2 regions of the Pseudomonas atacamensis genome follow, and region 2 is predicted to be linked to the other one. Evidence: predicted binding sites of a transcription regulator. Region 2 holds the regulator's gene; the other holds the start of a gene.
What was found. Region 2 encodes sigma-54, which starts transcription at its own class of promoters, with help from an activator protein. Its sites were predicted from a motif close to ANTGGCATNNANNTTGCTNT; they were not measured.
Positions count from the first base shown of each region.

Region 1: JWU58_RS19920 (flagellar hook-length control protein FliK) is a predicted target of sigma-54. The motif match lies at 12,422-12,441, and genes of this name have one in related genera.

Region 1 is NZ_CP070503.1:4,364,326-4,380,478, reverse strand. Features, by position in the region: gene JWU58_RS19980 (sigma-54 dependent transcriptional regulator) at 1-1,193, shown strand, start outside; gene JWU58_RS19975 (sensor histidine kinase) at 1,304-2,515, shown strand; gene JWU58_RS19970 (sigma-54-dependent transcriptional regulator) at 2,521-3,903, shown strand; gene fliE (flagellar hook-basal body complex protein FliE) at 4,032-4,361, shown strand; gene fliF (flagellar basal-body MS-ring/collar protein FliF) at 4,376-6,163, shown strand; gene fliG (flagellar motor switch protein FliG) at 6,156-7,175, shown strand; gene fliH (flagellar assembly protein FliH) at 7,180-7,986, shown strand; gene fliI (flagellar protein export ATPase FliI) at 7,976-9,334, shown strand; gene fliJ (flagellar export protein FliJ) at 9,341-9,790, shown strand; gene JWU58_RS19935 (STAS domain-containing protein) at 9,981-10,286, shown strand; gene JWU58_RS19930 (ATP-binding SpoIIE family protein phosphatase) at 10,292-11,995, shown strand; gene JWU58_RS19925 (Hpt domain-containing protein) at 12,026-12,373, shown strand; gene JWU58_RS19920 (flagellar hook-length control protein FliK) at 12,479-13,846, shown strand; gene fliL (flagellar basal body-associated protein FliL) at 14,060-14,563, shown strand; gene fliM (flagellar motor switch protein FliM) at 14,573-15,541, shown strand; gene fliN (flagellar motor switch protein FliN) at 15,597-16,055, shown strand; gene fliO (flagellar biosynthetic protein FliO) at 16,056-16,153, shown strand, end outside.
Region 2 is NZ_CP070503.1:5,068,658-5,084,810, forward strand. Features, by position in the region: gene JWU58_RS23145 (DUF4198 domain-containing protein) at 1-136, shown strand, start outside; gene hisC (histidinol-phosphate transaminase) at 253-1,305, opposite strand; gene hisD (histidinol dehydrogenase) at 1,309-2,646, opposite strand; gene hisG (ATP phosphoribosyltransferase) at 2,772-3,407, opposite strand; gene murA (UDP-N-acetylglucosamine 1-carboxyvinyltransferase) at 3,536-4,801, opposite strand; gene JWU58_RS23170 (BolA family protein) at 4,824-5,063, opposite strand; gene JWU58_RS23175 (STAS domain-containing protein) at 5,179-5,484, opposite strand; gene JWU58_RS23180 (MlaC/ttg2D family ABC transporter substrate-binding protein) at 5,481-6,134, opposite strand; gene mlaD (outer membrane lipid asymmetry maintenance protein MlaD) at 6,146-6,613, opposite strand; gene mlaE (lipid asymmetry maintenance ABC transporter permease subunit MlaE) at 6,613-7,410, opposite strand; gene JWU58_RS23195 (ATP-binding cassette domain-containing protein) at 7,410-8,219, opposite strand; gene JWU58_RS23200 (KpsF/GutQ family sugar-phosphate isomerase) at 8,492-9,466, shown strand; gene JWU58_RS23205 (KdsC family phosphatase) at 9,466-9,990, shown strand; gene lptC (LPS export ABC transporter periplasmic protein LptC) at 9,999-10,571, shown strand; gene lptA (lipopolysaccharide transport periplasmic protein LptA) at 10,558-11,103, shown strand; gene lptB (LPS export ABC transporter ATP-binding protein) at 11,103-11,828, shown strand; gene JWU58_RS23225 (RNA polymerase factor sigma-54) at 11,995-13,485, shown strand; gene hpf (ribosome hibernation-promoting factor, HPF/YfiA family) at 13,559-13,867, shown strand; gene ptsN (PTS IIA-like nitrogen regulatory protein PtsN) at 13,880-14,344, shown strand; gene rapZ (RNase adapter RapZ) at 14,347-15,204, shown strand; gene JWU58_RS23245 (HPr family phosphocarrier protein) at 15,220-15,495, shown strand; gene JWU58_RS23250 (ZIP family metal transporter) at 15,530-16,153, opposite strand, start outside.

The DNA of each region.
Region 1 (16,153 bases), 700 kb from region 2:
AAGACCAGCGTCGCCGCGTCCTGTCGACCCTGGAAATGCCGCCTAGCTACAGCAAATTGCTCGATTCGCTGCACCGCGCCCAGGTCTATCGCGAGATGTACGATCAGGCTCGCGAGCGCGGCCGTCATCGCGAACCCAATCTATTCCGCAGCCTCGTCGGCACCAGCCGTGCGATTCAGCACGTGCGGCAGATGATGCAGCAAGTGGCCGACACCGACGCCAGCGTGCTGATTCTTGGCGAGTCCGGCACCGGCAAGGAAGTGGTCGCGCGCAACCTGCACTACCACTCCAAACGCCGCGACGCGCCATTCGTGCCGGTCAACTGCGGGGCGATCCCTGCAGAGCTGCTCGAAAGCGAACTGTTCGGCCACGAGAAGGGCGCTTTCACTGGCGCGATCACCAGCCGTGCCGGGCGCTTTGAGCTGGCCAACGGCGGCACGCTGTTCCTCGACGAAATCGGCGATATGCCGCTGCCGATGCAGGTCAAGCTGCTGCGCGTATTGCAAGAGCGCACCTTCGAACGCGTGGGCAGCAACAAGACCCAGAGCGTCGACGTGCGCATCATTGCCGCAACGCACAAGAATCTCGAAAGCATGATCGAGATCGGCTCGTTCCGCGAAGACCTCTACTATCGCCTGAACGTGTTCCCGATCGAGATGGCGCCACTGCGTGAGCGCGTCGAAGACATCCCGCTGCTGATGAACGAACTGATCTCGCGCATGGAGCACGAGAAGCGCGGTTCGATCCGTTTCAACTCGGCGGCGATCATGTCGCTGTGCCGTCACGGCTGGCCGGGCAACGTCCGCGAGCTGGCCAACCTGGTCGAGCGCATGGCGATCATGCACCCGTACGGCGTGATCGGCGTGGTCGAGTTGCCGAAGAAATTCCGCTACGTCGACGACGAAGACGAGCAGATGGTCGACAGCCTGCGCAGCGATCTGGAAGAGCGCGTGGCGATCAACGGCCATACGCCTGACTTCAGCGCCAGTGCACTGCTGCCGCCGGAAGGCCTCGACCTCAAGGACTACCTCGGTGGTCTGGAGCAGGGCCTGATTCAGCAAGCGCTGGACGATGCCAATGGCATTGTTGCCCGCGCCGCTGAACGTCTGCGCATCCGTCGCACCACCCTGGTCGAGAAGATGCGCAAATACGGCATGAGCCGGGCTGGAGGAGACGAACAGGCGGATGATTGACGCCTGTTTTTCAAGCGCTTCATTTATAAGCAGTTTTTTTTAGGCACGGGTATTGCTACAGCCCTCGCAACGTTCCGTTTCACTGACGGTCAGCCAAGCGAGAGAGCCCAATGCCCCAAGCCGCCCAGATCTCTTCTGCCTCCAATATCGTGGGGCAACCCTCGTCCGTAGAGCAGGCAAGTCGTCAGGGGCTTGAGCAGGCCTTCCAGCTGTTCAACCAGATGTCGAGCCAGCTGACCGACTCCTACAGCCTGCTCGAAGCGCGGGTCACCGAACTCAAGGGTGAGCTGGCCGTGGTCAGCGCCCAGCGCATGCAGGAACTGGCGGAAAAAGAACGCCTGGCCAATCGCCTGCAAAACCTCCTCGACCTGTTGCCCGGCGGCGTCATCGTCATTGACGGTCACGGTCTGGTACGCGAAGCCAACCCGGCCGCCATCGATCTGCTCGGCTCGCCACTCGAAGGCGAACTCTGGCGCCATGTGATCGCACGCTGCTTCGCTCCCCGTGAAGACGACGGTCACGAAATCTCCTTGAAAAACGGTCGACGCCTGTCGATTTCCACCCGCTCGCTGGATGCCGAGCCGGGGCAGTTGGTGTTGCTCAACGACTTGACGGAAACCCGGCATCTGCAGGATCAACTGGCACGGCATGAGCGTTTGTCGTCGCTGGGGCGCATGGTTGCCTCGCTGGCCCACCAGATTCGCACGCCGCTGTCCGCCGCTTTGCTTTACGCCAGCCATTTGACCGAACAGCAATTGCCGGTGGAAACCCAGCAACGCTTTGCCGGGCGCCTGAAAGAGCGTCTGCACGAACTCGAACATCAAGTGCGCGACATGCTGGTGTTCGCTCGCGGTGAATTGCCGCTGACCGACCGCATTTCGCCAAATGCCTTGATGCAATCGCTGCAGGCAGCGGCGCTGACCCATGTGCAGGATCTGCCGATCCGCTGGCAGTGCGACAGCCATGCCGGTGAGCTGCTGTGCAACCGCGACACACTGGTCGGGGCATTACTGAATCTGATTGAAAACGCCATTCAGGCCAGCGCCGGCGAAGCGCGCTTGAAAGTGCATTGCTACACCAGAGGCAACACCCTGCGTCTGTGTGTCAGCGACAGCGGCAGCGGCATTGAGCCGACAGTTTTGGCGCGCCTCGGCGAGCCTTTTTTTACTACCAAAGTCACCGGCACAGGCCTCGGCCTGACCGTGGTCAAAGCGGTGGCCCGTGCGCATCAGGGAGAATTGACCCTGCGCTCGCGAGTCGGGCGCGGCACCTGCGCGCAGGTCAGCCTGCCACTGTTTTCCGCTGCACAGGGAGTTGAATAAACGTCATGGGCATCAAGGTGTTGCTGGTCGAGGATGACCGTTCGTTGCGCGAAGCGCTGGCCGATACGCTGCTGCTCGCCGGCCACGACTATCACGCCGTCGGCAGCGCCGAAGAAGCGCTGACGGCCGTGGCGCAGCAAGCCTTCAGCCTGGTGGTCAGTGACGTCAACATGCCGGGTATGGACGGCCACCAGTTGCTCGCGTTGCTGCGCGCACGCCAACCGCAATTGCCGGTGCTGCTGATGACCGCCCACGGCGCTGTCGAGCGTGCGGTCGATGCGATGCGTCAAGGCGCGGCGGATTATCTGGTCAAGCCGTTCGAACCCAAAGCGCTGCTCGATCTGGTGGCGCGCCATGCCTTGGGCAGCATTGACGCGGGCGAAGCGGACGGTCCGGTCGCCGTTGAACCGGCCAGTGCGCAGTTGCTTGAGCTGGCGGCACGGGTCGCGCGCAGTGACTCGACTGTGTTGATCTCCGGCGAGTCCGGTACCGGTAAAGAAGTGCTGGCACGCTATATCCACCAGCAGTCGCGGCGGGCCAGCCAGCCGTTTATCGCAATCAACTGCGCGGCGATCCCCGACAACATGCTCGAAGCGACATTGTTCGGTCATGAGAAAGGTTCGTTCACCGGCGCCATCGCTTCGCAGGCCGGCAAGTTCGAGCAGGCGGACGGCGGCACCATTCTGCTCGATGAAATTTCCGAAATGCCCCTCGGCCTGCAAGCAAAGCTATTGCGCGTGCTGCAAGAACGGGAAGTGGAACGAGTGGGCGCGCGCAAGCCAATCAGTCTGGATATTCGCGTGGTCGCCACGACCAACCGCGATCTGGCCGGCGAAGTGGCGGCGGGGCGTTTTCGCGAAGACCTGTTTTACCGCTTGTCGGTTTTCCCTCTGGCCTGGCGTCCACTTCGCGAACGCACTGCCGATATCCTGCCGCTGGCGGAAAAGTTGTTGGCCAAACACGTCAATAAAATGAAGCACGCAGCAGCGAAGCTGTCCCCCGAAGCTCAAGCATGTCTGACCGCGTACCCGTGGCCGGGCAATGTGCGTGAGCTGGACAACGCCATTCAGCGCGCGCTGATCCTGCAGCAGGGCGGTTTGATTCAGCCGCAGGATTTTTGCCTGAGCGGTGCGGTGACATTTGCGCCGTTGCCGGTCCCGGCATCGGTGATCCGCGAGGTGGAAATCGAGGCGGATTCTTCCGGCGCCCTGGGCGATGACCTGCGCCGCCGGGAGTTTCAGATGATCATCGACACCCTGCGCGCTGAGCGTGGCCGGCGCAAGGAAGCTGCCGAAAAGCTCGGCATCAGCCCGCGAACTCTGCGCTACAAGCTCGCGCAAATGCGCGACGCCGGGATGGACGTCGAAGGCTATCTGTTCGCCACCTGATCGATGCTGCAAAACATTCCAGATGCTTTTCTCAGAAGGGTGCCCACTAGCTGGCACCCTTGTTGCTAATACCTGTGTACCCGCCGAGTGAGTGTCAAAAAATTGCGGGCCGCCCAAGAGAGTAGACCATGAGCCAAGGTATTGAATTTAATCGGTTGATGATGGACATGCAGGCCATGAAAGTGGATGCCATGTCTGCGCGTAAATCGACTGCCGCTGTCCCTGAAATCGCGGGCAGCAGCTTTTCCGACATGCTCGGTCAGGCGATCAATAAAGTCAGCGATACCCAGCAGGCGTCGACTCAACTGGCCAACGCGTTCGAGATCGGCAAGAGCGGTGTCGACCTGACTGACGTCATGATTGCGTCGCAAAAAGCCAGCGTGTCGTTCCAGGCTCTGACCCAGGTGCGCAACAAGCTGGTCCAGGCTTACCAAGACATCATGCAGATGCCGGTTTAAGGGCGAAATAAGTCATGGCAGAAGCAGTCGCTGATAACGTTCCGGCCAAGGCCACCCCGATCGACGGCAAACCGCCGCTGTTCGGCCTGTCCTTTCTGGAAAACCTTTCCCAGATGACCGTGCTGCGTCAGGTCGGCCTGTTGGTCGGTCTGGCTGCGAGCGTGGCGATTGGCTTTGCCGTGGTGCTGTGGTCGCAGCAGCCGGATTACCGTCCACTGTACGGCAGCCTTGCCGGCATGGACGCCAAGCAGGTCATGGAAACCCTGGCCGCCGCTGACATCCCTTACAACGTAGAACCCAATTCCGGCGCCTTGCTGGTCAAGGCCGACGACCTGTCCCGTGCGCGGATGAAACTCGCTGCTGCTGGTGTCACTCCCAGCGACGGCAACATCGGTTTCGAAATCCTCGACAAGGAACAGGGTCTGGGCACCAGCCAGTTCATGGAAGCGACCCGTTATCGTCGCGGCCTCGAAGGCGAACTGGCGCGGACCATCTCCAGCCTGAACAACGTCAAGGGTGCCCGCGTGCACCTGGCGATTCCGAAGAGTTCGGTGTTCGTCCGTGACGAGCGCAAGCCAAGCGCTTCGGTACTGGTCGAGCTGTACAGCGGGCGTTCGCTGGAGCCGGGTCAGGTGGTGGCGATCATCAACCTGGTGGCGACTTCTGTGCCAGAGTTGAGCAAATCGCAGATCACCGTCGTCGATCAGAAGGGCAACCTGCTCTCCGATCAGGCGGAGAACTCGGAAATGACCATGGCCGGCAAGCAGTTCGATTACAGCCGCCGCATGGAAAGCATGCTCACCCAGCGCGTGCACAACATTCTGCAACCGGTACTGGGCAACGATCGCTACAAGGCTGAAGTTTCGGCCGACGTCGATTTCAGTGCCGTCGAATCGACTGCCGAGCAATTCAACCCGGACCAACCGGCGTTGCGCAGCGAGCAGTCGGTCAACGAACAACGCACCGCCAGCAATGGTCCGCAAGGTGTGCCGGGTGCCCTGAGCAACCAGCCACCGGCGCCTGCCTCGGCGCCGCAGACCACCGGTGGCACCGCCGCACCGGCCGGGATGATCCAGCCGGGTCAGCCACTGGTTGACGCCAACGGTCAGCAGATCATGGACCCGGCCACCGGCCAGCCAATGCTCGCGCCGTACCCGGCGGACAAGCGTCAACAATCGACCAAGAACTTCGAGCTCGACCGTTCGATCAGCCACACCAAGCAGCAGCAGGGCCGTCTCAATCGCCTGTCGGTGTCGGTGGTGGTCGACGATCAGGTCAAGATCAACCCGGCCAACGGTGAAACCAGTCGTGCGCCGTGGAGCGCCGACGAATTGGCGCGCTTCACTCGTCTGGTGCAGGACGCCGTCGGTTTCGACGCCAGCCGTGGCGACAGCGTCAGCGTGATCAACATGCCGTTCTCCGCCGAGCGTGGCGAGGTGATTGCAGATATTCCGTTCTACTCCCAGCCATGGTTCTGGGACATCGTCAAACAAGTGCTGGGTGTGCTGTTCATCCTCGTACTGGTGTTTGGTGTGCTGCGTCCGGTGCTCAACAACATCACCGGCGGTGGCAAAGGCAAGGAGCTGGCCGGTCTGGGCAGCGACGTGGAACTTGGTGGCATGGGCGGCCTGGACGGCGAACTGGCCAACGACCGCGTGAGCCTCGGTGGTCCGCAGAGCATTCTGTTGCCGAGCCCGAGCGAGGGTTATGACGCGCAGCTGAATGCAATCAAGAGTCTGGTAGCTGAAGACCCGGGTCGCGTGGCTCAGGTCGTGAAAGAGTGGATTAACGCAGATGAGTGATAACCGAGCCGCCACCGTCAAACTGACCAAGGTCGACAAAGCCGCGATTCTGCTGCTGTCCCTGGGTTCGACCGATGCTGCGCAAGTGCTGCGCCACATGGGACCCAAAGAGGTTCAGCGCGTCGGCGTGGCCATGGCGCAGATGGGCAACGTCCATCGCGAACAGGTCGAGCAGGTGATGAGCGAGTTCGTCGACATCGTCGGCGATCAGACCAGCCTTGGCGTCGGTTCCGACGACTACGTGCGCAAGATGCTCACCCAGGCCCTGGGCGAAGACAAGGCCAACGGCCTGATCGACCGCATCCTGCTCGGTGGCAACACCAGCGGCCTCGACAGTCTGAAATGGATGGAGCCGCGTGCAGTCGCTGACGTGATCCGTTACGAACACCCGCAGATTCAGGCAATCGTGGTCGCGTACCTCGATCCGGATCAGGCCGGTGAGGTGCTCGGCAACTTCGACCACAAGGTGCGTCTGGACATCATCCTGCGCGTCTCGTCGTTGAACACCGTGCAACCGGCCGCCTTGAAAGAACTCAACCAGATTCTCGAGAAGCAGTTCTCCGGCAACTCGAACGCCTCGCGCACCACCCTGGGTGGCATCAAGCGTGCGGCCGACATCATGAACTTCCTCGACAGCTCGATCGAAGGCCAACTCATGGACTCGATCCGCGAAGTCGACGAAGACCTGTCCGGTCAGATCGAAGACCTCATGTTCGTGTTCAACAACCTTGCCGACGTCGACGACCGTGGCATCCAGGCGCTGTTGCGCGAAGTCTCTTCCGATGTGCTGGTGCTGGCCCTCAAGGGATCGGACGAAGGCGTCAAGGAAAAGATCTTCAAGAACATGTCCAAGCGTGCTGCCGAACTGTTGCGCGACGACCTCGAGGCCAAAGGCCCGGTGCGCGTCAGCGATGTCGAAACCGCGCAGAAGGAAATCCTCACCATTGCCCGTCGTATGGCCGAAGCCGGCGAGATCGTGCTCGGTGGCAAGGGCGGCGAGGAAATGATCTAAGCCCATGGATAAGCCTGACGAGTCTGTGACGGATCTGATCCGCGCCCGCGATGTTCGTGGTTTCGAATCCTGGGCGCTGCCCAGCTTCGACCCGCCGAAACCGGAACCCGAGCCTGAGCCGGAGCCCGAACCGCCGGAAATGGAAGAAGTGCCGCTGGAAGAAGTCCAGCCACTGACCCTGGAGGAACTCGAAAGCATCCGTCAGGAGGCTTACAACGAGGGCTTCGCCATCGGCGAAAAAGAAGGTTTTCACAGCACCACGCTGAAGGTGCGTCAGGAAGCCGAAACAGCGCTGGCGGCGAAAATCGCCAGCCTTGAGCTGTTGATGGCCAACCTGTTCGAACCGATCGCCGAGCAAGACACCCAGATTGAAAAGTCGCTGGTTGACCTCGTGCAACACATCACCAAGCAGGTGATCAAGCGCGAACTGGCCATCGATTCAACGCAGATCGAACACGTCATGCGCGATGCCCTCAAGCTATTGCCGCTGGGCGTGGAAAACGTGCGTCTGTACGTCAATCCGCAGGATTTCGCCCAGGTCAAAGCCCTGCGCGAACGCCACGAAGAAACCTGGCGCATCGTTGAAGATGAGTCGCTGTTGCCGGGCGGCTGCCGGGTTGAAACCGAACACAGCCGCATCGACGCCAGCGTCGAATCGCGCGTGACCCAGGTCATGGCCAAGCTGTTCGACCAATTGCACGAGCAAGCCCTGCACCCGGCAACGCCGGACTTGAGTCTGGACATTCCCGAAGACACCCCAGTGGCTGTCGACTCTGACGAGCCGCGCGCGGACGCCAGCGATGCGCCTTGAACGCACCAGCTTCGCCAAGCGCCTGAGCACCTACGCCGAGGCCACCGAGATTGCCGGCGCGCCGATCCTTGAAGGTCGGCTGCTGCGCATGGTCGGCCTGACCCTCGAAGCCGAAGGCCTGCGCGCCGCCATGGGCACCCGCTGCATGGTGATCAACGACGACAGCTATCACCCGTCCCAGGTGGAAGCGGAAGTCATGGGTTTTTCCGGCAGCAAAGTCTTTCTGATGCCGGTCGGCAGCGTCGCCGGGATTGCCCCGGGCGCCCGTGTGGTGCCGCTGGCCGATACCGGTCGTTTACCGATGGGCATGAGCATGCTCGGCCGTGTCCTCGACGGCGCCGGTCGCGCGCTGGACGGCAAGGGCGGCATGAAAGCCGAAGACTGGGTGCCGATGGATGGCCCGACAATCAACCCGCTCAACCGTGATCCGATCAGCGTACCGCTGGACGTCGGCATCCGTTGCATCAACGGTTTGCTGACGGTCGGCCGTGGTCAGCGTCTGGGTCTGTTCGCCGGTACCGGTGTCGGTAAATCGGTGCTGTTGGGCATGATGACCCGCTTCACCGAGGCCGACATCATCGTCGTCGGCCTGATCGGTGAGCGTGGTCGCGAAGTTAAAGAATTCATCGAACACATTCTCGGTGAAGAAGGCCTCAAACGTTCGGTAGTGGTCGCCTCGCCAGCGGACGACGCACCGCTGATGCGTATGCGCGCGGCAATGTATTGCACGCGCATCGCCGAGTATTTCCGCGACAAGGGCAAGAACGTTCTGCTGCTGATGGACTCGCTGACCCGTTTCGCCCAGGCCCAGCGGGAAATCGCTCTGGCCATCGGTGAGCCGCCAGCAACCAAGGGCTATCCGCCCTCGGTGTTCGCCAAACTGCCGAAACTGGTGGAGCGTGCCGGTAACGCGGAGAAGGGCGGTGGTTCGATCACGGCGTTCTACACCGTACTGTCCGAAGGCGACGACCAGCAGGACCCGATTGCCGACTCGGCGCGGGGTGTGCTCGACGGCCATATCGTGCTGTCACGACGCCTGGCCGAGGAAGGTCACTATCCGGCGATCGACATCGAAGCCTCGATCAGCCGGGTGATGCCGGCGGTGGTTTCGCCGGATCACATGCAGCGCGCGCAGTATTTCAAACAGCTCTGGTCACGCTATCAGCAGAGCCGCGATCTGATCAGCGTCGGTGCCTATGTGGCCGGTGGCGATCGCGAGACCGATCTGGCGATTTCCCTGCAACCACAATTGGTCAGGTATCAGCGCCAAGGCCTCAACGACAAAATCAATCTGGGTGAGAGCCAGGCCTATCTGGAAACCCTGTTCGCCCCTGCGGCGGGCGGGTAACCGGCCATGGCCGTCAGCCGCGCCGCGCGCCTGGCACCGGTGGTGGACATGGCCGAAAAGGCCGAGAAAGCCGCCGTGCAGCGCCTCGCCTACTTTCAGGGCCAGGTCAAAGTTGCCGAAAGCAAACTGGCCGACCTCAATGCCTTTCGTCTGGATTACTCGCAGCAGTGGATCGTGCGCGGCAGCACCGGCGTGACCGGGCAATGGCTGCTGGGTTTTCAGGGTTTCCTGGCGCAACTCGATACTGCCGTCGACCAGCAACGGCAGAGCCTGGTCTGGCACCAGAACAAGCTCGACAAGGCGCGTGAGGAATGGCAGCAGGCGTTTGCCCGCGTCGAGGGTTTGCGCAAACTGGTGCAGCGCTATCGTGATGAAGCGCAACGCCTGGAAGACAAGCGCGAGCAGAAGCTGCTCGATGAACTGTCACAGCGTTTGCCACGGCGTGATGCCTTCTAAATCACACCGCCAAACCCTGTGGGAGCGAGCCTGCTCGCGAAAGCGCCGTGTCAGTCAACCCTGTAGTCAACTGCCAGAACGCCTTCGCGAGCAGGCTCGCTCCCACACTTGTTCAACCGTTGCGCCTTGCCCCAACCCTATCCAGGTGCTACACCTTGTACAGGTTCGTCAATGACAAGGAAGCCAGTCAATGTCAGTCGTTACAGAAGTCTCTCCAGACCAGAAAAAGCTCACCATCGCCGTCAAAGGCCGGTTCGATTTCGGTCGCCATCAGGAATTTCGCGAGTCGTATGAACGGCTCCCACACAAACCCGAATCCATCGTGGTCGACCTCAAAGAGGCCACTTATCTCGACAGCTCAGCGCTGGGCATGCTGCTTCTGCTGCGTGATCACGCCGGCGGCGACGAGTCGGATATCCGTGTCGTCAACAGCAGCTCCGATGTGAAGAAAATCCTCGCGATTTCCAACTTCGACAAACTCTTCGACATCAGTTGACGCCCATGCAGGCGCAAGAGCCGCTGACCATTCTTATCGCCGAAGACAGCGCCGCCGACCGGCTGCTGCTGTCGACCATTGTCCGCCGTCAGGGCCATCGGGTGCTGACGGCGGCCAATGGTGCCGAGGCGGTGGAAACGTTCAAAGAACAGCAGCCCGATCTGGTGTTGATGGACGCGCTGATGCCGGTGATGGACGGCTTCGAAGCGGCGCGGCAGATCAAGGCACTGGCGGGTGAAGCATTGGTGCCGATCATCTTCCTCACCTCGCTGACCGAGAGTGAAGCGCTGGCTCGGTGTCTGGAGGCTGGCGGCGACGACTTTCTGGCGAAGCCGTACAACCAAGTGATACTCGCCGCCAAAATCAAGGCGATGGATCGCTTGCGCCGCCTTCAGGCAACGGTCCTGCAGCAGCGCGATCTGATCGCCAGACATCACGACTATCTGCTCAATGAACAACGCGTGGCCAAAGCGGTGTTCGACAAGGTCGCGCATTCCGGTTGCCTGAGCGCGCCGAACATCCGATACCTGCAATCGCCTTACGCGCTGTTCAACGGTGACTTGTTGCTGGCGGCGTACACGCCGGCCGGTGAGATGCACGTCATGCTCGGCGATTTTACCGGGCATGGCTTGCCGGCAGCGGTGGGGGCGATGCCGCTGGCCGAAGTGTTTTACGGGATGACCGCCAAGGGCTATGGCCTGGCCGAAACCCTGCGCGAGATGAACGCCAAGCTCAAGCGCATCCTGCCGGTGGACATGTTCTGCTGCGCTACGTTGCTCAGTCTGAGTTTCCAGAGCCGTTCGGTGGAGGTGTGGAACGGCGGCATGCCCGACGGTTACTTGCATCGCATGGCCAGTGGCGAGCGCGTGCCCTTGCCGGCGCGGCATTTGCCCCTGGGGATTCTCAGCGCGCAAGCCTTCGATGACCGTACGGATGTGTATCCGATGGCCGTCGATGATCGGGTGTTTCTGCTATCGGACGGAGTGATCGATACCTGCGATGCCAATGACCAGTTGTTCGGTGTCGAACGCTTGCAGCAGGTATTTGCGGCGAACCGCGAGCCGGATCGGTTGTTCGAGGATATCGAACAGGCACTGCGCGATTTTCGCGGACAGGCCCGTGATGATGTAAGCATGGTCGAGGTCAGTCTGCTTGAGTCGGCGCAGACGCACGGCGCGGCGCCGGTGTATTCCGACAGCGGCCAGTCGTGCCCGCTGGACTGGTCGGCCAGTTTCGAATTTCGCGGCGCCTCGCTCAGGCGCTTCAATCCGTTGCCGTTCCTCTTGCAGTTGCTGCTTGAGGTGCATGGCCTGCGCGCGCAGAGCGGGGCGCTGTACAGCGTGCTCGCCGAGTTGTATTCCAATGGCCTGGAGCACGGCGTGCTCGGGCTGGATTCCAGCCTTAAACGCGATGCGGCAGGTTTCGCCCGCTACTATGAAATGCGCGCGGCGCGGCTGGAGGCGCTGCAAGACGGTTTCGTGCGCGTGCATCTGCAGGTCCAGCCGCAAGGCGAGGGCGGGCGGCTGGTCATTCGCGTCGAGGACAGCGGCAAGGGCTTTGATGTGGCGCGGGTCATGGAGCGGCCCGTGGATAACGCCCGCTTGTCGGGACGCGGCATCGGGCTGGTCCGGCAACTGGGGCGCAACGCCAGTTGGTCGGACCAGGGTCGTAGTGCCAGCGTGGAGTTTTTCTGGGAGATTGAGGCATAATCCGCCCATTCTTGATCAAGGAGTGAGCAAGTGACAGACACACATGTAGATCGCGAAGTCCTCGATACTTTGCGCGAGGTGATGGAGGACGGCTATACGGAATTGCTGGAGACTTTTCTGGCAGATTCGCAAAGCCGCCTGCACGAGTTGCAGGACAGCACCAGCGCTAAAGCGCTATCCGATGTAGCCCATAGCTTCAAGGGCAGCGCGAGCAACATGGGCGCGGTTCGACTGGCCGAGTTGTGCCAGGACCTTGAGTCGAATGCCAAGAACAAAAGTCCGGAAGCGCTCGCTCAACTGGTGGCCGATATCCATTCCGAATTCGCCGAAGTACGCCCGGTGTACGAAAGCGAAAAGCACCACGCCCACATCCACTGAAGTCGCCGCCCGGCGCTTTTCGCAAGTGTCTGGCCAAACTGGCCCGGCACTTGCAGTCATCTTGCTCAACTGTACCTACGATCCCAGTGCAGCGGAGACCGTGTCATGCCTGCGACCCCCAACATTCTTCTTCAGACCGCCGCTCAGGCCAAGGCACAAGCCGCCTCTGCCAAATCGTCGGCAATGGCCGCAGACGCCGGGGACAACGCCTCCAGCTTCGCCAGAGTGTTCGCCTATCAGGCGCCGGCCAAGCCTGCCGTGAGTGCTGACAATTCAGTCAAGCCGGCACGCGACAAGGTCGCGGACAGCAGCGGCAAAAAGGATATCGGCGAAGATCAGTCTGCCGCGCCCGAGCCAGCAGTTGCCGATAGCGGCAAAGCGTTGCCTGCCGACAAAGCGGCGACGAGCGACGACGCGACTGCCACTGCCGATGACACCACTGAAACGGTACAAACCCCTGTGGCCGATGCCGCGCCTGTAGACCCGGCGCTTGATCCGGCATTGGCGCAAGTCGTTCAGCCGTTGGTGGCAACGCCGGTGGTGCAAGCACCAACAGTCGCCACGCCAGCCCAGCCGGAAACCGAAACGCCTGCATTGGCGGTCGTGTCGGGCATGGTCAAAGATCCGGCGGCTACCGACAGCGAATTTGATCCGACAGCCGACCCGCTCGATTCCCTGCCGGCCGTGCGCATGGCGATGGAGCAGGGCGGGCATATTTCTGCCGCCAGCCAGGCGCAACCGAAAGCCACGCCTGCTCAAGCTCAGGCTGGCGGCGAATTGACCGCCGCGCAGAACTTTGCCGCCGGCATGGCCAGCATGCTCGACGTGCAGGCCGACAAGGACAGCACCAGCCAAGGCGGCGAACAAGCTTTCAGCGGGCTGATCGACGATGGCCTGAAGGATCTGAAGTCCGCCACCAGCGACACCCGTGTCGACGACTTCGCCAACCGTCTCGCGGCACTGACCCAGGCCGCTACGCCGAAAACCGCGAATGCGCTGCCGGTGAATCAGCCGATCGCCATGCACCAGAGCGGCTGGACCGAAGAAGTGGTCAACCGCGTCATGTACCTGTCCAGCGTCAACCTGAAGGCCGCCGACATTCAGTTGCAGCCGGCGGAGCTGGGGCGTCTGGATATCCGCGTGAACATGGTTCCCGATCAGCAGACCCAGGTCACCTTCATGAGCGCGCACCCAAGCGTACGTGAAGCGCTCGACAGCCAGATGCACCGCCTGCGCGACATGTTCAACCAGCAGGGCATGGGCCAGGTCGACGTCAACGTCGCCGACCAGAACCGTGGCTGGCAGGGGCAGCAAGGCCAGGAGCAGGCGCAGCAGGGCCAGAGTGGCCGGACCAGCGCTGCCGGCGGACGCCTGGATTCGGCGGATGAGGAATTGGCACCAGCTACTGTCGCTGAAGTGGCGGCGCAAACTGCTAGCGTAATTGGCAGCAGCGCGGTCGACTATTACGCCTGACGCAACGCAATACCCAATGTGGGAGCGAGCCTGCTCGCGAATACGATGTGACATTCAACATACATGTTGACTGACACATCGTATTCGCGAGCAGGCTCGCTCCCACATTTGTTTATGGCGCCGTTCAGATGACGCGCTGACACTTCTGGCATAACACTTGCTCTTGCCTTGCCGTGCGACTGTGAAACCCCCGATTAGTGACGGATTATTGGCATGGCGAAGAGCGAAGCTGCAGCAGTAAAAGACCCCGCAACCAAAGGCAAACTCAAGCTGATCATCGTGATCGTGCTGGCGTTGCTGGTGGCCATTGGTGCATCCGTCGGGGCGACCTGGTTCTTCATGCACGGCGCGCAGAGCAAGCCTGCCGAGGCCGCTGAAGCAGCGCCGGTCGGCAAGCAGGCGGCGATTTTCGAGCCGATGGCGCCGGCCTTCGTTGCCAACTACAACCAGAACGGCCGTCAGCGCTACATGCAGGTGAGCATCACCATGCTGGCGCGTAATCAGGCCGATCTGGACGCGCTCAAAGTGCACATGCCGGTTATCCGCAACAACCTGGTGATGCTCTTCTCCGGTCAGGATTTCGCCACACTGGCGACCCCGGTCGGGCAAGAGATGTTGCGCCAGAAGGCCACCGCCAGCGTCCAGGAAGTGGCGCAGAAAGAACTGGGCAAAGTGGTCATCGAACAGTTGCTTTTCACTAATTTCGTACTGCAGTAGGAACACGACATGGCCGTGCAGGATCTGCTGTCCCAGGATGAAATCGATGCGCTGCTGCATGGCGTCGATGATGGTCTGGTACAGACCGATAATGCTGCCGAACCCGGCAGTGTCAAAAGCTACGACCTGACCAGCCAGGATCGCATCGTCCGTGGACGCATGCCGACGCTGGAAATGATCAACGAACGCTTTGCCCGCTACACCCGCATCAGCATGTTCAACATGCTGCGCCGCTCGGCGGACGTGGCCGTCGGTGGCGTGCAGGTGATGAAGTTCGGCGAATACGTGCACTCGCTGTACGTGCCGACCAGCCTCAACCTGGTCAAGATCAAACCGCTGCGCGGCACCGCGCTGTTCATCCTCGACGCCAAACTGGTGTTCAAGCTGGTGGACAACTTTTTCGGTGGTGACGGCCGTCACGCCAAGATCGAAGGGCGTGAGTTCACCCCGACCGAACTGCGCGTAGTGCGCATGGTGCTGGAGCAGGCTTTCGTCGATCTGAAAGAAGCCTGGCAGGCGATCATGGAAGTCAATTTCGAGTACATCAACTCGGAAGTGAACCCGGCCATGGCCAACATCGTCGGCCCGAGCGAAGCGATTGTGGTCTCCACCTTCCACATCGAACTCGATGGCGGTGGCGGCGATCTGCACGTGACCATGCCGTACTCGATGATCGAGCCGGTGCGCGAGATGCTCGACGCCGGTTTCCAGTCCGACCTCGACGATCAGGACGAGCGCTGGGTCAACGCCCTGCGCCAGGACGTGCTCGATGTCGACGTGCCGATCGGTGCCACCGTGGCCCGCCGCCAGTTGAAGCTGCGCGACATCCTGCACATGCAACCGGGGGATGTGATCCCGGTCGAGATGCCGGAAGACATGATCATGCGCGCCAACGGCGTGCCGGCCTTCAAGGTCAAGATGGGCTCGCACAAAGGCAACCTCGCGTTGCAGGTGATCGAGCCGATCGAGCGTCGCTGAGGCGGCGCTTTTCACCCCCGTATTTAACCGAATTGTTGCCCGCCGAGGACACATGATGAACGACGATATGAACGCGCAGGACGACCAGGCACTGGCCGATGAATGGGCTGCGGCCCTGGAAGAAACCGGTGATGCCGGCCAGGCTGACATCGATGCACTGCTGGCCGCCGACGCCGGCACTTCCAGCTCCAACCGTCTGCCGATGGAAGAGTTCGGCAGCGTGCCGAAGAACAACGATCCGGTGACCCTCGATGGCCCGAACCTGGACGTGATCCTCGACATTCCGGTGTCGATCTCGATGGAAGTCGGCAGCACCGACATCAACATCCGCAACCTGCTGCAACTCAACCAGGGTTCGGTGATCGAGCTTGATCGTCTGGCCGGTGAGCCGCTCGACGTGCTGGTCAACGGCACCTTGATCGCCCACGGCGAAGTAGTGGTGGTCAACGAGAAGTTCGGCATCCGCCTGACTGACGTGATCAGCCCAAGCGAACGCATCAAGAAGCTGCGCTGAGTGAAAAGGTTTCTCTGGGTGCTGCTGGCATGGCCGTTGAGCGTGCTGGCTGCCGAGCCGAGCGCAACCACTGCCGCACCTGCCGCCACCGCGCCGAT
Region 2 (16,153 bases):
GCAGGTTCTGGTGCGTAATGAAGGGTTGAATGTGATTGCGGCGCAGGTCGAGGTGCCGGTGAGGGACAGCGCGGATGTGGACAGTCGTGGGTTGTTCAGTTCGCTGACATTCCTTGGCGAGCCGCATCACGAATAAACACAATGAGCAAATGTGGGAGCAAGCCTGCTCGCGAATAGGTACAACATTCAGCACTGGCATTGAATGAAAGACCGCGTTCGCGAGCAGGCTCGCTCCCACAATTTCAGTGTCGCTTAGAGATCCCCAAGCCCATCAATCAACGCTTGATTCTGCTCCGGCGTCCCCACCGATATCCGCAAGAACTGCGCAATCCGTTCCTGCTTGAAGTGCCGCACGATCACGCCCTGCTCGCGCAGCTTGGCCGCCAGGCCCGACGCATCATGCTGCGGGTGGCGAGCGAAGATGAAGTTGGCCGCCGACGGCAGCACTTCAAAGCCTTTAGCCTGCAACTGCGCCACCACCCATTCGCGGCTCTCGATCACCTGACGACAGGTCTTGTCGAAATACTCGCGATCTGCAAACGCCGCCGCCGCGCCGACAATCGCCAGACGATCCAGTGGATAGGAGTTGAAGCTGTTCTTGATCCGCTCCAGCGCTTCGATCAGGTCCGGATGCCCTACCGCCAGACCGACACGCAGGCCGGCCAGCGAGCGTGACTTGGACAGCGTCTGCGTCACCAGCAGATTCGGATAGCGGTCCACCAGACTTATCGCCGTCTCGCCGCCGAAGTCGATGTACGCCTCATCCACGACTACGACCGAATCAGGACTGGCCTTGAGGATTTGCTCGACCGCGTCCAGCGCCAGCAGGCACCCGGTCGGGGCGTTCGGGTTGGGAAAAATGATCCCGCCATTCGGTTTGGCGTAGTCGGCCGGGTTGATCTGGAACTGCGCATCCAGCGGCACCGCGTCGAATTCAATCCCGTACAGACCGCAGTAGACCGGATAGAAGCTGTAGCTGATGTCCGGGAACAGCAGCGGCTGATCGTGTTGCAGCAAGCCGTGGAAGATGTGCGCAAGCACTTCGTCCGAACCGTTGCCGAGGAACACCTGACTGGTTTGCACGCCGTAGTATTCGGCCACGGCGTTTTTCAGCAGATCACTGTTCGGGTCCGGGTACAGGCGCAGGTTATCGTTGAGCTCGGCTTGCATCGCCGCCAGTGCTTTTGGCGACGGGCCATACGGATTTTCGTTGGTATTGAGCTTGACCAGTTTGGTCAGCTTCGGCTGTTCGCCCGGCACGTAGGGCACCAGATCCTTGACGAACGGGCTCCAGAATTTACTCATCGCTCAGTTCCCCTGCCCTTTCAGAAAGTCTTGGTCTTTGATGCGGTATTCGGCGCTGCGTGCGTGCGCGCTCAGCGATTCGCCACGGGCCAGTACCGATGCAGTTTTGCCCAACTCGGAAGCGCCGGCCTCGGAGCAGAAGATGATCGACGAGCGCTTCTGGAAGTCGTACACACCCAGCGGCGAGGAGAAGCGCGCGGTGCCGGAAGTCGGCAACACGTGGTTCGGACCGGCGCAGTAATCGCCCAACGCTTCGGAGGTGTGGCGGCCCATGAAGATCGCACCGGCGTGGCGAATTTGCGGCAGCCAGGCTTGTGGATCGGCGACCGACAATTCCAGGTGTTCCGGGGCGATGCGGTTGGCGACTTCGATGGCTTGGGCCATGTCGCTCACCTGAATCAGCGCACCACGGCCATTGATCGAAGTTTCGATGATGGTCGCGCGGTCCATGGTCGGCAGCAATTTATCGATGCTCGCGGCCACCTTGTCGAGGAACTCGGCGTCCGGGCTGACCAGAATCGCTTGCGCGTCTTCGTCGTGCTCGGCCTGGGAGAACAGGTCCATGGCAATCCAGTCCGGATCGGTCTGGCCGTCGCAGACCACGAGGATTTCCGAAGGGCCGGCGATCATGTCGATGCCGACCTGGCCGAACACATGGCGCTTGGCCGTGGCTACATAGATATTGCCCGGGCCGACAACCTTGTCGACACGCGGCACGCTTTCGGTGCCATAAGCCAGTGCGGCAACTGCTTGCGCGCCGCCGATGGTGAACACGCGGTCGACACCGGCGATGCAGGCAGCGGCCAGCACCAGCTCGTTGATTTCACCGCGCGGGGTCGGCACGACCATGACCACTTCGGTCACGCCGGCGACCTTGGCCGGAATCGCGTTCATCAATACCGACGACGGATACGAGGCCTTGCCGCCCGGCACGTAAAGGCCTGCGCGATCCAGTGGCGTGACTTTCTGACCAAGCACGGTGCCGTCAGCCTCGGTGTAGCTCCAGGAATCCTGCTTCTGTTTTTCGTGATAGCTGCGCACGCGGGCGGCGGCTTTTTCCAGAGCCTCGCGCTGCGGCACCGTGATGCGGGTCAGGGCCAGTTCGAGACGCTCGCGCGGCAGGATCAGGTCGGCCATCGAGGCGACTTCAAGACCGTCGAACTTCTGGGTGAATTCGACCAGCGCCGCGTCACCGCGCTCGCGCACAGCCTTGATGATGTCCAGCACGCGCTGATTGACCGAGTCGTCAGACACACTTTCCCAGCTCAGCAGATGATCCAGATGATGCGCGAAATCCGGGTCAGCAGCGTTGAGTCGGCGAATTGCAGTGGTTGCGGTCATAGCGAGAGCCTCATAGGAATGGCAAATAACTCAGGCGCCCGAAACTAGCATTCGATCCGCTTGGGCACCTGAGAATTCTGGCTATGAGGCGGATAGACGGCGCGACCTCGGGTCGCGCAGGTAGATCAGCCGCGGTGTCGCGATTCCACTGCGTTGCGCAGGGTGTCGATCAACGCCTGGATTCGGGCGTGCTGCATTTTCATTGAAGCCTTGTTGACCACCAGACGCGAGCTGATCGTGGCGATCAGTTCCTGGGGTTCCAGGCCGTTGGCGCGCAAGGTGTTGCCGGTGTCGACCACGTCGATGATCTTGTCGGCCAGCCCGATCAGCGGCGCCAGCTCCATTGAGCCGTACAGCTTGATGATGTCGACCTGACGGCCCTGCTCGGCGTAATAACGCTTGGCAACGTTGACGAACTTGGTCGCCACGCGCAGACGGCCCTTGGGCTCGGCCGCGCCGATCTTGCCGGCGGTCATCAGCTTGCATTGGGCGATCTGCAGGTCCAGCGGCTCGTACAGGCCCTGGCCGCTGTATTCCATCAGCACGTCCTTACCGGCGACGCCGAGGTCGGCCGCGCCATGCTCGACATAGGTCGGCACGTCGGTGGCACGCACGATCAGCAGACGCACGTCGTCCTGGGTCGTGGGAATGATCAGCTTGCGGCTCTTGTCCGGATTCTCGGTCGGCACGATGCCCGCTTCAGCGAGAAGCGGCAGGGTGTCGTCAAGGATGCGGCCCTTGGACAGTGCGATGGTCAACATGGGAAACGTCAGTCCTTATCAAGGTACTCATGTCCGGTCGCAATCGGCGCCGGACACACATCGAGGGTGCGTACACCCTCGACTCGAAACGAATTCAGTGGACACGTCCCTGTGTCCCGATGCAGCGATCAGCCCGGAACGCGGCGGATCTTGGCACCCAGCATTTGCAGTTTTTCTTCGATGCACTCGTAACCACGGTCGATGTGGTAGATGCGGTCGATCAGCGTGTCGCCTTCGGCAACCAGCGCCGAGATCACCAGACTGGCCGATGCGCGCAGGTCGGTGGCCATGACTGGCGCGCCCTTGAGCTTCTCGATACCGGTGACGATCGCGGTGTTGCCTTCAACCTGGATGTGCGCGCCCATGCGGTGCAGCTCGTACACGTGCATGAAACGGTTTTCGAAGATCGTCTCGATCACCGCACCCGTGCCTTCGGCAATGGCGTTGAGCGAGATGAACTGGGCCTGCATGTCGGTCGGGAACGCCGGGTACGGCGCGGTGCGCACGTTGACCGCTTTCGGGCGCTTGCCGTGCATGTTCAGCTCGATCCAGTCTTCACCGCAGGTGATTTCCGCACCGGCCTCACGCAGCTTTTCCAGTACCGCTTCGAGGATGGTCGGATCGGTGTCCTTGACCTTGACGCGGCCACCGGTCACGGCAGCAGCGACCAGGTAGGTGCCGGTTTCGATACGGTCAGGCATGACTTTGTAGAAAGCCGAACCCAGGCGCTCGACGCCATCGATGGTGATGGTGTCGGTGCCGGCGCCGGAAACCTTGGCGCCCATGGCATTGAGGAAGTTCGCCAGGTCGACTACTTCAGGCTCGCGCGCGGCGTTCTGCAACACGCTGCGGCCCTTGGCCAGTGCAGCGGCCATCATGATGTTTTCGGTACCGGTCACACTGACGGTGTCGAAGAAGAAGTGCGCGCCGCGCAGGCCGCCTTCAGGCGCCTTGGCCTTGATGTAGCCGCCTTCGACGTCGATGACCGCGCCCATGGCTTCCAGACCGCGGATGTGCAGGTCGACCGGACGCGAACCGATGGCGCAACCACCAGGCAGTGCGACTTCGGCTTCACCGAAACGCGCGACCATCGGGCCCAGTACCAGGATCGACGCACGCATGGTTTTCACCAGTTCGTACGGGGCGATCAGGGTCTTGATGGTGCGCGGGTCGATTTCGACGCTGAGCTTCTCGTCGATCACCGGCTCAATGCCCATGCGCCCGAACAGCTCGATCATGGTGGTGATGTCGTGCAGGTGCGGCAGGTTGCCAACGGTGACCGGGCCATCGCACAGCAAGGTCGCGGCCAGAATCGGCAGGGCGGAGTTCTTCGCGCCGGAAATGCGGATCTCGCCATCAAGACGAGCGCCACCGGTAATAATCAATTTATCCATTAGTATCTCGACGCCCTAGGGCTCAGGTGCGCTCGGCCCAGGCCGCGCGGCTGAAAAATTTCATAGTGACCGCATGGATGCTGCCATCGGTGATCCATGGGTTCAAATGGGCATAGACCTGCTGCTGACGCTTCACCGGGCTCAACGCCGCCAGTTCATCGCTGATCACGTTCAGCTGGAAGTTGCAGCCTTCGCCTTCAACTTCTACCAGCGTTCCTGGCAGCTTTCCTTCAAGGAAGCTCTTCACTTCTACGGCCTGCATGCTCAACCTCAATCGGCGCCCTGTGCGCACGGGTCGGACATCATACAAAAAAGCCCCGCGCCTGCGAACCCCGCAACGCAGGACTCTGACGGGGGGCTTCTTTATAGATGATGGTTCAGGGTTGCGCCAACAACTCGGTCAATTCACTGACCTGAGCGATTTCACGCATGTCGTCAGGCATCGCACGAATGCTGACGGCCTTGCCGGCCGCCTGCGCATCACGCATGAAGCACAGCAGCAACGACAGGCCGACGCTGCTGGACTTCTGCACCGCCGAACAATCGATGACCAGCGCGGACGCCTTGCTCGACTTGATCAGCGCCTGCCCTTCCTTGCGCAGGTCGGGCCCGGTGCGGTAATCCAGCACGCCACTGAGCACCAGTTCGTCGACATCACTCATGCGAACTGCCGCCTCACTCATTGCGCTGGATTCCCGGCGGCTTTGTCGGTTTCTTCCTTTGCCTTGGCGACTTCACCGGCCCAGCCATCGATGGTCTTGTCCAGATCGTTGCCATTGCGTTGCATGGCGTCGGCGAACTGGTCACGGAACAGCTTGCCGATGTTGATGCCATTGATGATCACGTTGCGCAGTTTCCACTCGCCGCTGATCTTCTCAAGCGTGTACTGCACCGGATAGATCGCGCCGTTGCTGCCCTTGACGGTCATGTTGACACTGGTGCGCTCGCCCGATTCGTCTTTGGCCGGGTCAACCGTGATGCCCTGGTTGTTGTATTCCAGCAGAGCGTTGCCGTAGAACTGGAACAGACCGCGCTTGAAGTTTTCCTGAAAGCGCTGCATCTGCTCAGGCGTGGCCTTGCGCGAATACTTCACGGTCATGATGCTTTTGGAGATGCCCTCGGCATCCACCACCGGACCGACAATGTTGTTCAGCGCCGCATAGAAATCCTGCGGATCCTGCTTGTACTTCTCTTTGTTCGCCTGCAAATCGGCAAGCATCCGGTTCGTGGTGTCCTGAATCAGGTCATGAGCCGATTGCCCCGGTGCAGCGTTAGCCATCAACGGCAGGGCCGCGAGCAACACCAACAGGCCACGTCGCAAGATAGAGATCATTCAAAAGCTCCTCATTTGGCGTCTTTGCTAACGGTATTGAGCAGGAATTTACCGATCAGGTCTTCCAGTACCAGTGACGACTGCGTGTCGTGGATGGTTCCACCGTCTTTCAACTGGGTGTCTTCACCGCCGACGCTGATACCGATGTATTTCTCGCCCAGCAGACCCGCGGTCAGGATAGACGCTGTGGAATCGACCGGCAGGTTGTCGACCTTTTTATCCACTTGCAGCGTGACCCGACCGGTGAAGCTGTCGCGATCCAGATCGATAGCGGTGACCTTGCCGATGGTCACACCGGCCATAGTCACTTTGGCTCTGACCGTCAGACCGGCGATATTGTCGAAATACGCATACAACTTGTAAGTGTCGGTGGACGAAGTCGGAGACAGGCCGCTGACGCGCAAGGCGAGCAGCAGCAAAGCCAGGATCCCTGCCAGCAGGAACAGGCCGACACCGATTTCCAGGGTGCGGTTTTGCATCAGAAATCTCCAAACATCAAAGCGGTCAGAATAAAGTCCAGGCCGAGCACTGCCAGCGAGGCAAACACCACGGTCTTGGTGGTGGCACGACTGATCCCCTCGGAAGTGGGCTCACAGTCATAGCCTTGGAATACGGCGATCCAGGTCACCACAAAGGCGAAAACGACACTTTTGATCACGCCATTGAGCACGTCACTGGTGAAGTTCACGCTGTTCTGCATGTTCGCCCAGTACGAGCCTTCATAAACGCCCAGCCAGTCGACTGCCACCCACGAACCGCCCCAGATGCCGACGACGCTGAAGATCATCGCCAGCACCGGCAGGGAAATGAAGCCGGCCCACAGGCGCGGGGCAATGATGTACTTGAGCGGATCGACACCGATCATTTCCAGGCTGGACAACTGCTCGGTGGATTTCATGTTGCCGATCTCGGCGGTCAACGCCGAACCGGCGCGCCCGGCAAACAGCAAGGCGGTGACCACCGGCCCCAGTTCACGCAGCAGCGTCAGGGCGACCATCTGCCCCACTGCCTGCTCTGAACCATAGCTGGAAAGAATGCTGAAGCCCTGCAACGCCAGGACCATGCCGATGAAAATGCCGGAGACCACGATGATCACCAGCGACATGACGCCGACCGAATGCAGCTGCTTGACCAGCAGGCCGAAACCACCGCTGATACCGCCACGGCCCAGCAGGGCGTGAAACAGGAACAGGGTCGCTCGACCAAACACTGCAACCGCGTCGATCGCCGATTCGCCGAACCGACGCAGGCGTTCCATCAATGAAATTCTGCGCATCAACGCTTCCCCAGAAGATCTGCGCGGTAATCCGTCGCTGGAAAGTGATACGGCACCGGGCCATCGGGATCACCGGTCATGAACTGGCGGATACGCGGATCATCGGAATTCATCAGCTCATCCGGTGTGCCTTGACCCAGCACCTGACCATCGCCCACTACATAGATGTAGTCGGCAATGCTCGCGGTTTCCGCCAGATCGTGCGAAACCACGATGCTGGTGATGCCCAGAGCATCGTTGAGCAGGCGGATCAGGCGCACCAACACGCCCATGGCGATCGGGTCCTGGCCCACGAAGGGCTCGTCGTACATGAGAATCTGCGGGTCGAGGGCAATCGCCCGGGCCAATGCTACACGGCGCTTCATGCCGCCGGACAGTTCGTCCGGCATCAGCTCGATGGCGCCACGCAGCCCCACGGCCTGTAATTTCAGCAGGACGATGTCGCGAATCATGTCTTCCGGCAGTTGCGTGTGCACCCGCAGCGGAAAGGCCACGTTCTCGAACACATCGAGATCGGTAAACAGCGCACCGCTCTGAAACAGCACGCCCATGTGCTTGCGCGCATCGAACAGATCGCTGCGCGACAGCGTCGGCAGGTTCTGCCCGTTGACCCAGACTTCGCCGCCGGACGGCCGCAACTGCGCGCCCATCAGGCGCAGCAGCGTGGTCTTGCCGCAGCCGGAAGGCCCCATGATGCCGGTGACCTTGCCGCGCGGGATGCGGATATCGACGTTATTGAAAATGCTCCGCGCACCGCGCTTGAAGGAGACTCCCTTCAGCTCGACCGCGTAGGCGTTATCGGCACTCATCTAAACTCCTTGCGATGCAGCCTCTCACTGGGATGCCAGACTTTCCTCGGAAACACCTGCATCCCGGGCAGGCCGAACTGGCGGCGAACTATATCACTGCAAAGGCTGAGCGCCCAAGCGAGAACCCGGCCAAGATCGCCGACTGAAGAGGGCCCGAGCGAGTTTCAGAGGGTTTTGGTAACCAGTAATGACAAAGCACGTCGAACTTGCGTGAGGCTTTGCCACATAACCGCTATAATCGCCGCCTTTTCATCGGCCCATACGATTCTGACATGAGCAAAACCCGCGACCTGATTCAATCGGCACAACGCACCATCCGCCTCGAAGTGGAAGCCGTCCAAGGCTTGATGGCCCATATCGACGCCGATTTCGTACGCGCTTGCGAGATGATTCTGGCCAGCAAGGGCCGCGTGGTCGTGGTCGGCATGGGTAAATCCGGGCATATCGGCAACAAGATCGCCGCCACCCTGGCCAGCACCGGCACCCCGGCGTTTTTCGTGCATCCGGCCGAAGCCAGCCATGGCGACATGGGCATGATCACCCGCGACGACGTGATCCTGGCCCTGTCGAACTCTGGTTCGACCAATGAAATCGTGACTCTGCTGCCGTTGATCAAACGCTTGGGTATCCAGCTGATCAGCGTCACCGGCAATCCACAGTCGCCACTGGCGAAGGCTGCGGAGGTCAATCTCAATGTGCATGTCGAGCACGAAGCCTGCCCGCTGAATCTGGCGCCGACCTCTTCGACCACGGCCGCGCTGGTCATGGGCGACGCTCTGGCCGTGGCCTTGCTGGAAGCGCGTGGTTTCACCGCTGAAGATTTTGCCTTTTCGCATCCGGGTGGCGCCCTTGGCCGTCGCCTGCTGCTGAAAGTCGAAAACGTCATGCACGCCGGGCAGGAGCTGCCGCAGGTACAACGCGGTACCCTGCTCAAGGACGCGCTGATGGAGATGACTCGTAAAGGTCTGGGCATGACCGCTATTATTGAAGCCGATGGCAAGCTCGCCGGGATCTTCACTGACGGTGATTTGCGCCGCACCCTGGATCGCGCCATCGACATCCGCAGCGCCACCATCGACCAGGTGATGACTGCACACGGCAAGACCGCCCGGCCCGACATGCTCGCCGCCGAAGCCCTGAAAATCATGGAAGACCATCGAATCAACGCCCTGGTAGTCGTCGACGAGGAGGATCGCCCGATCGGCGCCTTCAACCTCTCCGATCTGCTGCGCGCAGGAGTCATGTAATGAGCAACGATCTGCTGCAACGCGGCAAAGCGATCAAACTGGCAGTATTCGACGTCGACGGTGTGCTCACCGACGGCCGCCTGTACTTCCTCGAAGACGGCAGCGAGTTCAAGACCTTCAACACCCTCGACGGCCAAGGCATCAAGATGCTGATGAATGCCGGCGTGCAGACGGCGATCATCAGTGGTCGCAAGACCCCGGTGGTCGAGCGCCGCGCGAAGAACCTCGGCATCCCGCATCTGTTTCAGGGGCGCGAGGACAAACTGGTGGTACTCGACGGTCTGCTCGCGCAACTGGGCCTAAGCTATGAAGAAGTCGCCTATCTCGGTGACGATCTGCCAGACTTGCCGGTGATCCGCCGTGTTGGGCTGGGCATGGCGGTGGCCAACGCTGCCGATTTCGTCCGCGAACACGCCCACGGCGTTACCCGCGCCCGTGGCGGCGAAGGTGCCGCCCGTGAATTCTGCGAATTGATCCTGCGCGCCCAGGGCCGCCTCGAAGCGGCCAACGCCGCGTACCTGTGAGCCTGACCATGTTTAGCAAAAAGTTTCGCAACTTCCTGCTGTTCGGCTGCATCGCGGCGATTTTCGCTGCGGTCGGCTATTGGAACATCAGCCCGGAACGCTTCCTCGACAAGCCACCGGTTTCGGCGGCCGAGAATCCGATCGACTGGTACGCGACCAACACGCACACCATTCAGTACCTGCCCGACGGCAAGGTGCAGTACGAGATGACCTCCGACAAGGCCGAGCACGTCAAGGCTACCGATGTCACTCTGGTAACCAAGCCTGACTTGAACATGTATCGCGGCACCGACTTCCCGTGGCACGTGACCAGTGAGCGCGGCGAAGTGAATTCCGGCGGTACCGAAGTGGAATTGATCGACTCGGTACGCGTACAGCGCACCGACGAGAAACAGCGCGGCACCCTGATCACCAGCACCCGCATGACCGTGTTCCCGCAGCAGGAATATGCGCAGACTGCGCAACCCGTTAGAATCGAGGGCGCTGGCGGTGTATCGACTGGCGTCGGAATGAAAGCGTACCTGAAGGACAGCAGGATACACCTGCAATCGAACGTAAGAGGACAGTATGAGGCTCGTTAAAACCCTCCCTATTTTGCTCAGTCTGGGCGCAGCACTGGGAAGCGCGAGCGCCTGGTCCCTGCCGAACGATCAGCAGCAGCCTATCCGCATTCAGGCCGACGACGCCCAACTGGACGACAAGAATGGCATTGCCACCTATAAAGGTGACGTGATCATTACCCAAGGCTCGATGATCGTTAAAGGCAACACCGTGACCATGACGCGCGCGCCCAATGGCGACATCGATGTGGTGACCTCGGTCGGCAACCTGGCCTATTTCGAGCAGTTGCAGACCCAGGGCGACGCCAACCCGGTCAAGGGCTACGGCGTGACGATTCAATACCACGCCCAGCAGAATCGGGTGGTGCTGATCGACAAGGCCAAGGTTATCGACAAGGATAACAACGTCACCCAGGGCGAAAAAATCGTCTACGACACCGTGAAGAAACTGGCCAGCGCCGGTCGCGCCACGGGCAGCAAGGTCACCGAATCGCGCCCGCGCATCGACATGGTGATCCAGCCGAAGAAGAAAACCGAAGAGAAATCCCAGTAATGGCAACTCTGAAAGCTCAGCACCTGGCCAAGGCCTATAAAAGCCGCCAGGTCGTGCGTGACGTCAGCCTGTCGATCGACAGCGGGCAGATCGTCGGCTTGCTCGGCCCGAACGGCGCCGGCAAGACCACGTGCTTCTACATGATCGTTGGCCTGGTGCAGGCGGATCAGGGCCGTGTGCTGATCGATGATCTGGACGTCAGCCACCAGCCGATGCACGGCCGCGCCAAGGCCGGTATCGGCTATCTGCCGCAAGAAGCGTCGATCTTCCGCAAACTGTCAGTCGCCGACAACATCATGGCGATCCTCGAGACTCGCCCTGAACTCGACAAGGCCGGTCGGCGCAAGGAGCTGGAAAGCCTGCTGCAGGAATTCCACATCAGCCACATCCGCGACAACCTCGGCATGAGCCTGTCCGGTGGTGAGCGCCGCCGGGTGGAAATCGCTCGTGCCCTGGCCACTGCGCCGAAATTCATCCTGCTCGACGAACCGTTCGCCGGTGTCGACCCGATCTCGGTCGGCGACATCAAGCAGATCATCCACCACCTCAAGGCCAAGGGCATCGGTGTGCTGATCACCGACCACAACGTCCGTGAGACCCTGGATATCTGCGAAACCGCTTACATCGTCAACGACGGTCAACTGATCGCCGAAGGTGATGCCGAGACCATCCTGGCCAACGATCTGGTCAAGGAAGTGTATCTGGGTCACGAGTTCCGCCTGTAAGCGCGACAGCGCTGTATCGATTCAAGGCGCATTTATCCGCTTTAATTGTTACAGCGCTCTAGGCAAACACTTCAGTTTCAGGCATATAATTTGCTTAAGTTTGGCGCTTCGGCGCCCTGTAGTGGATGGCGCAAAGCGCCGGCGAATAAGGTGTTAAGCCCCTGCCATGAAACCATCGCTAGTCTTGAGAATGGGCCAGCAGCTGACGATGACACCGCAGCTGCAACAGGCCATCCGCCTGCTCCAATTGTCGACCCTGGACCTGCAACAGGAGATCCAGGAGGCTCTGGAATCCAATCCGATGCTCGAGCGCCAGGAAGAAGGCGACGACTTCGACAACGCCGATCCTCTGGCCGACAACGCCGAACAGAAGCCCGCCGAAATCCAGGAACCCTCCTACCAGGAAACCGCCCCGACGGTGGACAACCTCGAGGATGGCGAATGGAACGAGCGCATCCCCAACGAACTGCCGGTGGATACCGCTTGGGAAGACGTCTACCAGACCAGCGCCAGCAGCCTGCCGAGCAGCGATGACGACGAGTGGGATTTCACCACCCGCACATCCGCCGGCGAGAGCCTGCAGAGCCATCTGCTCTGGCAACTGAACCTGGCGCCGATGTCCGACACCGATCGCCTGATCGCCGTGACCCTGATCGACTGCATCAACAATCAGGGCTATCTGGACGAAACCCTCGAAGAAATTCTTGAAGCGTTCGATCCTGAACTGGACATCGAGCTCGACGAGATCGAAGCCGTCCTGCATCGCATCCAGCAATTCGAGCCCGCCGGGATCGGCGCCCGCAACCTCAGCGAATGCCTGCTGCTGCAATTGCGTCAGTTGCCCGCGAAGACGCCGTGGCTGACCGAGGCCAAGCGTCTGGTCGCCGATTACATCGACCTGCTCGGCAGTCGCGATTACAGCCAGTTGATGCGCCGCATGAAGCTCAAGGAAGACGAGCTGCGTCAGGTCATCGAGCTGGTACAGAGCCTCAATCCGCGTCCGGGCTCGCAGATCGAATCAACCGAAGCCGAATACGTCATTCCCGATGTGATCGTGCGCAAGGACAACGAGCGCTGGCTGGTCGAGCTGAACCAGGAATCGGTGCCACGCCTGCGCGTCAATGCCCAGTACGCCGGGTTTGTTAAGCGTGCCGACACCAGCGCCGACAACACCTTCATGCGTAACCAGTTGCAGGAAGCCCGCTGGTTCATCAAGAGCCTGCAGAGCCGCAACGAAACCCTGATGAAAGTGGCCACGCAGATCGTCGAACATCAGCGCGGCTTCCTCGAATACGGCGACGAAGCGATGAAGCCGTTGGTATTGCATGACATCGCCGAAGCGGTCGGCATGCACGAATCGACGATTTCCCGGGTGACCACGCAGAAATTCATGCATACCCCGCGCGGTATTTATGAGCTGAAATACTTTTTCTCCAGCCACGTCAGCACCTCCGAAGGCGGCGAATGCTCGTCCACGGCGATCCGCGCGATCATCAAAAAACTGGTGGCCGCGGAAAATCAGAAAAAGCCGTTGAGTGACAGCAAGATCGCTGGTTTACTGGAGGCACAAGGCATTCAGGTGGCTCGCCGCACCGTCGCCAAGTACCGCGAATCCCTCGGAATCGCGCCTTCGAGCGAACGCAAGCGGTTGATGTAAGCCACGTTACAGCGTTCCAGTGGCAGGCTTTTCGGCCTGCCGCTTTATGCACTGGCAACGAAGGAGAAGCTGTATGCAAGTCAACATCAGTGGACACCAACTGGAAGTGACCGAACCTCTGCGTTCCTACATCGAGGAAAAACTCGACCGATTGGAGAGGCATTTCGACAAAATCACTAACGTGCAAGTCACGATGTGCGTCGAAAAACTGCAGCAGAAGATTGAAGCCACACTGCATATACCCGGCGGAGAAGTAGTTGCCAACGCAGAAGATACCGACATGTACGCTGCGATCGACTCACTTACCGACAAGCTGGATCGCCAACTCAAAAAGCATAAGGAAAAGACCCAGAGCCTCCTCCAGGGCGCGACCGGTCGTTAACACCCCTATCCCATGATCCGACTTGAAACCATCCTGACCCCCGGCCGTTCCCAAGTGAACGCGCCGGGCGGCAGCAAGAAAAAAGCCCTCGAACAGATTGCCAACCTGATCCACCGCGAAGTGCCGGATCTGGCGATGCAGGACGTCTTCGAGGCGTTGATCGCCCGTGAAAAACTCGGCTCCACCGGTTTTGGTAACGGCATCGCCATTCCCCACTGCCGCCTCAAGAGCTGCACGGCGCCGGTCAGCGCCCTGCTGCACCTCGAAGCTCCGATTGATTTCGATGCCATCGACGGCGCTCCGGTGGACCTGCTGTTCGTGCTGCTGGTCCCGGAAGCCGCGACCGACGCGCATCTGGAGTTGTTGCGCCAGATCGCCAGCATGCTCGACCGCAAGGAAGTGCGTGACAAGTTACGCAGCGCCGCGAGCAACGAAGCCTTGTACCAGGTTGTACTGGACGAGCAGAACGGGCACTAATCATGCGCTTGATCATTGTCAGTGGCCGTTCGGGCTCGGGTAAAAGTACCGCCCTGAATGTCCTTGAGGACAACGGCTACTACTGCATCGACAATCTGCCGGCCGGTTTGCTGCCGGAACTGGCCGAGCGTGCGCTGATTCACACGGAACTGGCGCAGCCGCTGGTCGCCGTGTCGATCGATGCGCGCAACCTGCCCAGCCATCTGTCACGTTTCCCCGAATTGCTCGAAGACGTCCGTGCCAAACACATCAAGTGCGATGTGCTGTACCTGGACGCCGACGAAGAAACCCTGCTCAAGCGTTTTTCCGAGACCCGTCGTCGTCACCCGCTGAGCAACGCCAATCGCTCACTGGCCGAGGCGATTCACGATGAAACCGCCCTGCTCGGCCCGATCGCCGATCTGGCTGACCTGAAAATCAACACCACCAACCTCAATCTGTATCAACTGCGCGATACCCTGAAGTTGCGCCTGTTGAATCAGCCTGAGCCCGGCACGGCGTTTCTGGTTGAATCATTTGGCTTCAAGCGCGGCATGCCGGTCGACGCCGACCTCGTGTTCGATGTGCGCTGCCTGCCCAATCCGTACTGGAAACCCGAGCTGCGCGCTCAGTCCGGCCTCGATGCCCCTGTGGCCGAGTATCTGGCGCAGCAGCCGGATGTCGAAGAAATGTATCAGGACATCTACGCCTACCTGAACAAGTGGCTACCACGCTTCGCCGCCAGCAACCGCGCCTACGTGACCATTGCCATTGGCTGCACCGGCGGGCACCACCGCTCCGTCTACCTGACCGAACGTCTGGGTCAGGCCCTGCAGAAAACCCTGAAGAACGTCCAGGTTCGCCACCGCGACCTCACCTAAAGGATCCACACCGCGATGCCTGCTCGTGAAATCGAAATCATCAATAAACTGGGTCTGCATGCCCGGGCATCGGCCAAATTCGTCGGCGTGGCCGGTCAGTATCCAGACTGCACGATCCGGGTGGGACGCACCCCTGAAACGACTGTCGACGGCAAGAGCATCATGGCAATGATGATGCTCGCGGCGGGTAAAGGCACCAAAATCCATTTGAGCACCGAAGGCGAACAGGCTCAGGAAGCCATGGACGCATTGGTCGATCTGATCGAAAGGTATTTCGACGAAGGTGAATAATCCGCGAGGCGGGGACACTGTTCCTCGCCTCCATTCACCCCAACGCCGTATCCATCACCATCATCAAACAAAACCCGACCAACAGGCCCAGACTGGCCAGCTTGTCATGCCCATGACGGCGCGACTCCGGAATCACTTCGTGGGTCACCACCAGCAACATCGCCCCGGCCGCCAACGCCAGTCCCAGCGGCAACAGCACTTGAGCCAGACTCACCAGCCACGCGCATAACAGTGCAAATACCGGTTCGACCAGCCCAGACGCCGCGCCGATGAGAAACGCCCTGAACCGTGACATCCCCGCCCCGGCCAGCACCAACGCAATCACCAGCCCTTCCGGCACATCCTGCAACGCAATGCCCATCGCCAGACTGTCGGCGTCCGCCATCCCGCCGCCGGCAGACACGCCGACCGCCATGCCTTCTGGAATGTTGTGCGCGATGATGGCGAACACGAACAGCCAGATTCGTGGTGGAATCACCGGATGCTCCAGCGTGCCGACGAGCATCTGCGGCGAGGCACCGGAAACGCGCCGATCCACCAGATACAGACCGAACGCGCCGAGCAGGATGCCGAAGCAGATCAGGCCACTGGCGGCCCACGGCGTAAGACCAAGACTCTCCGCCGCAGCAATGCCCGGCACGATCAGCGAAAACGCCGT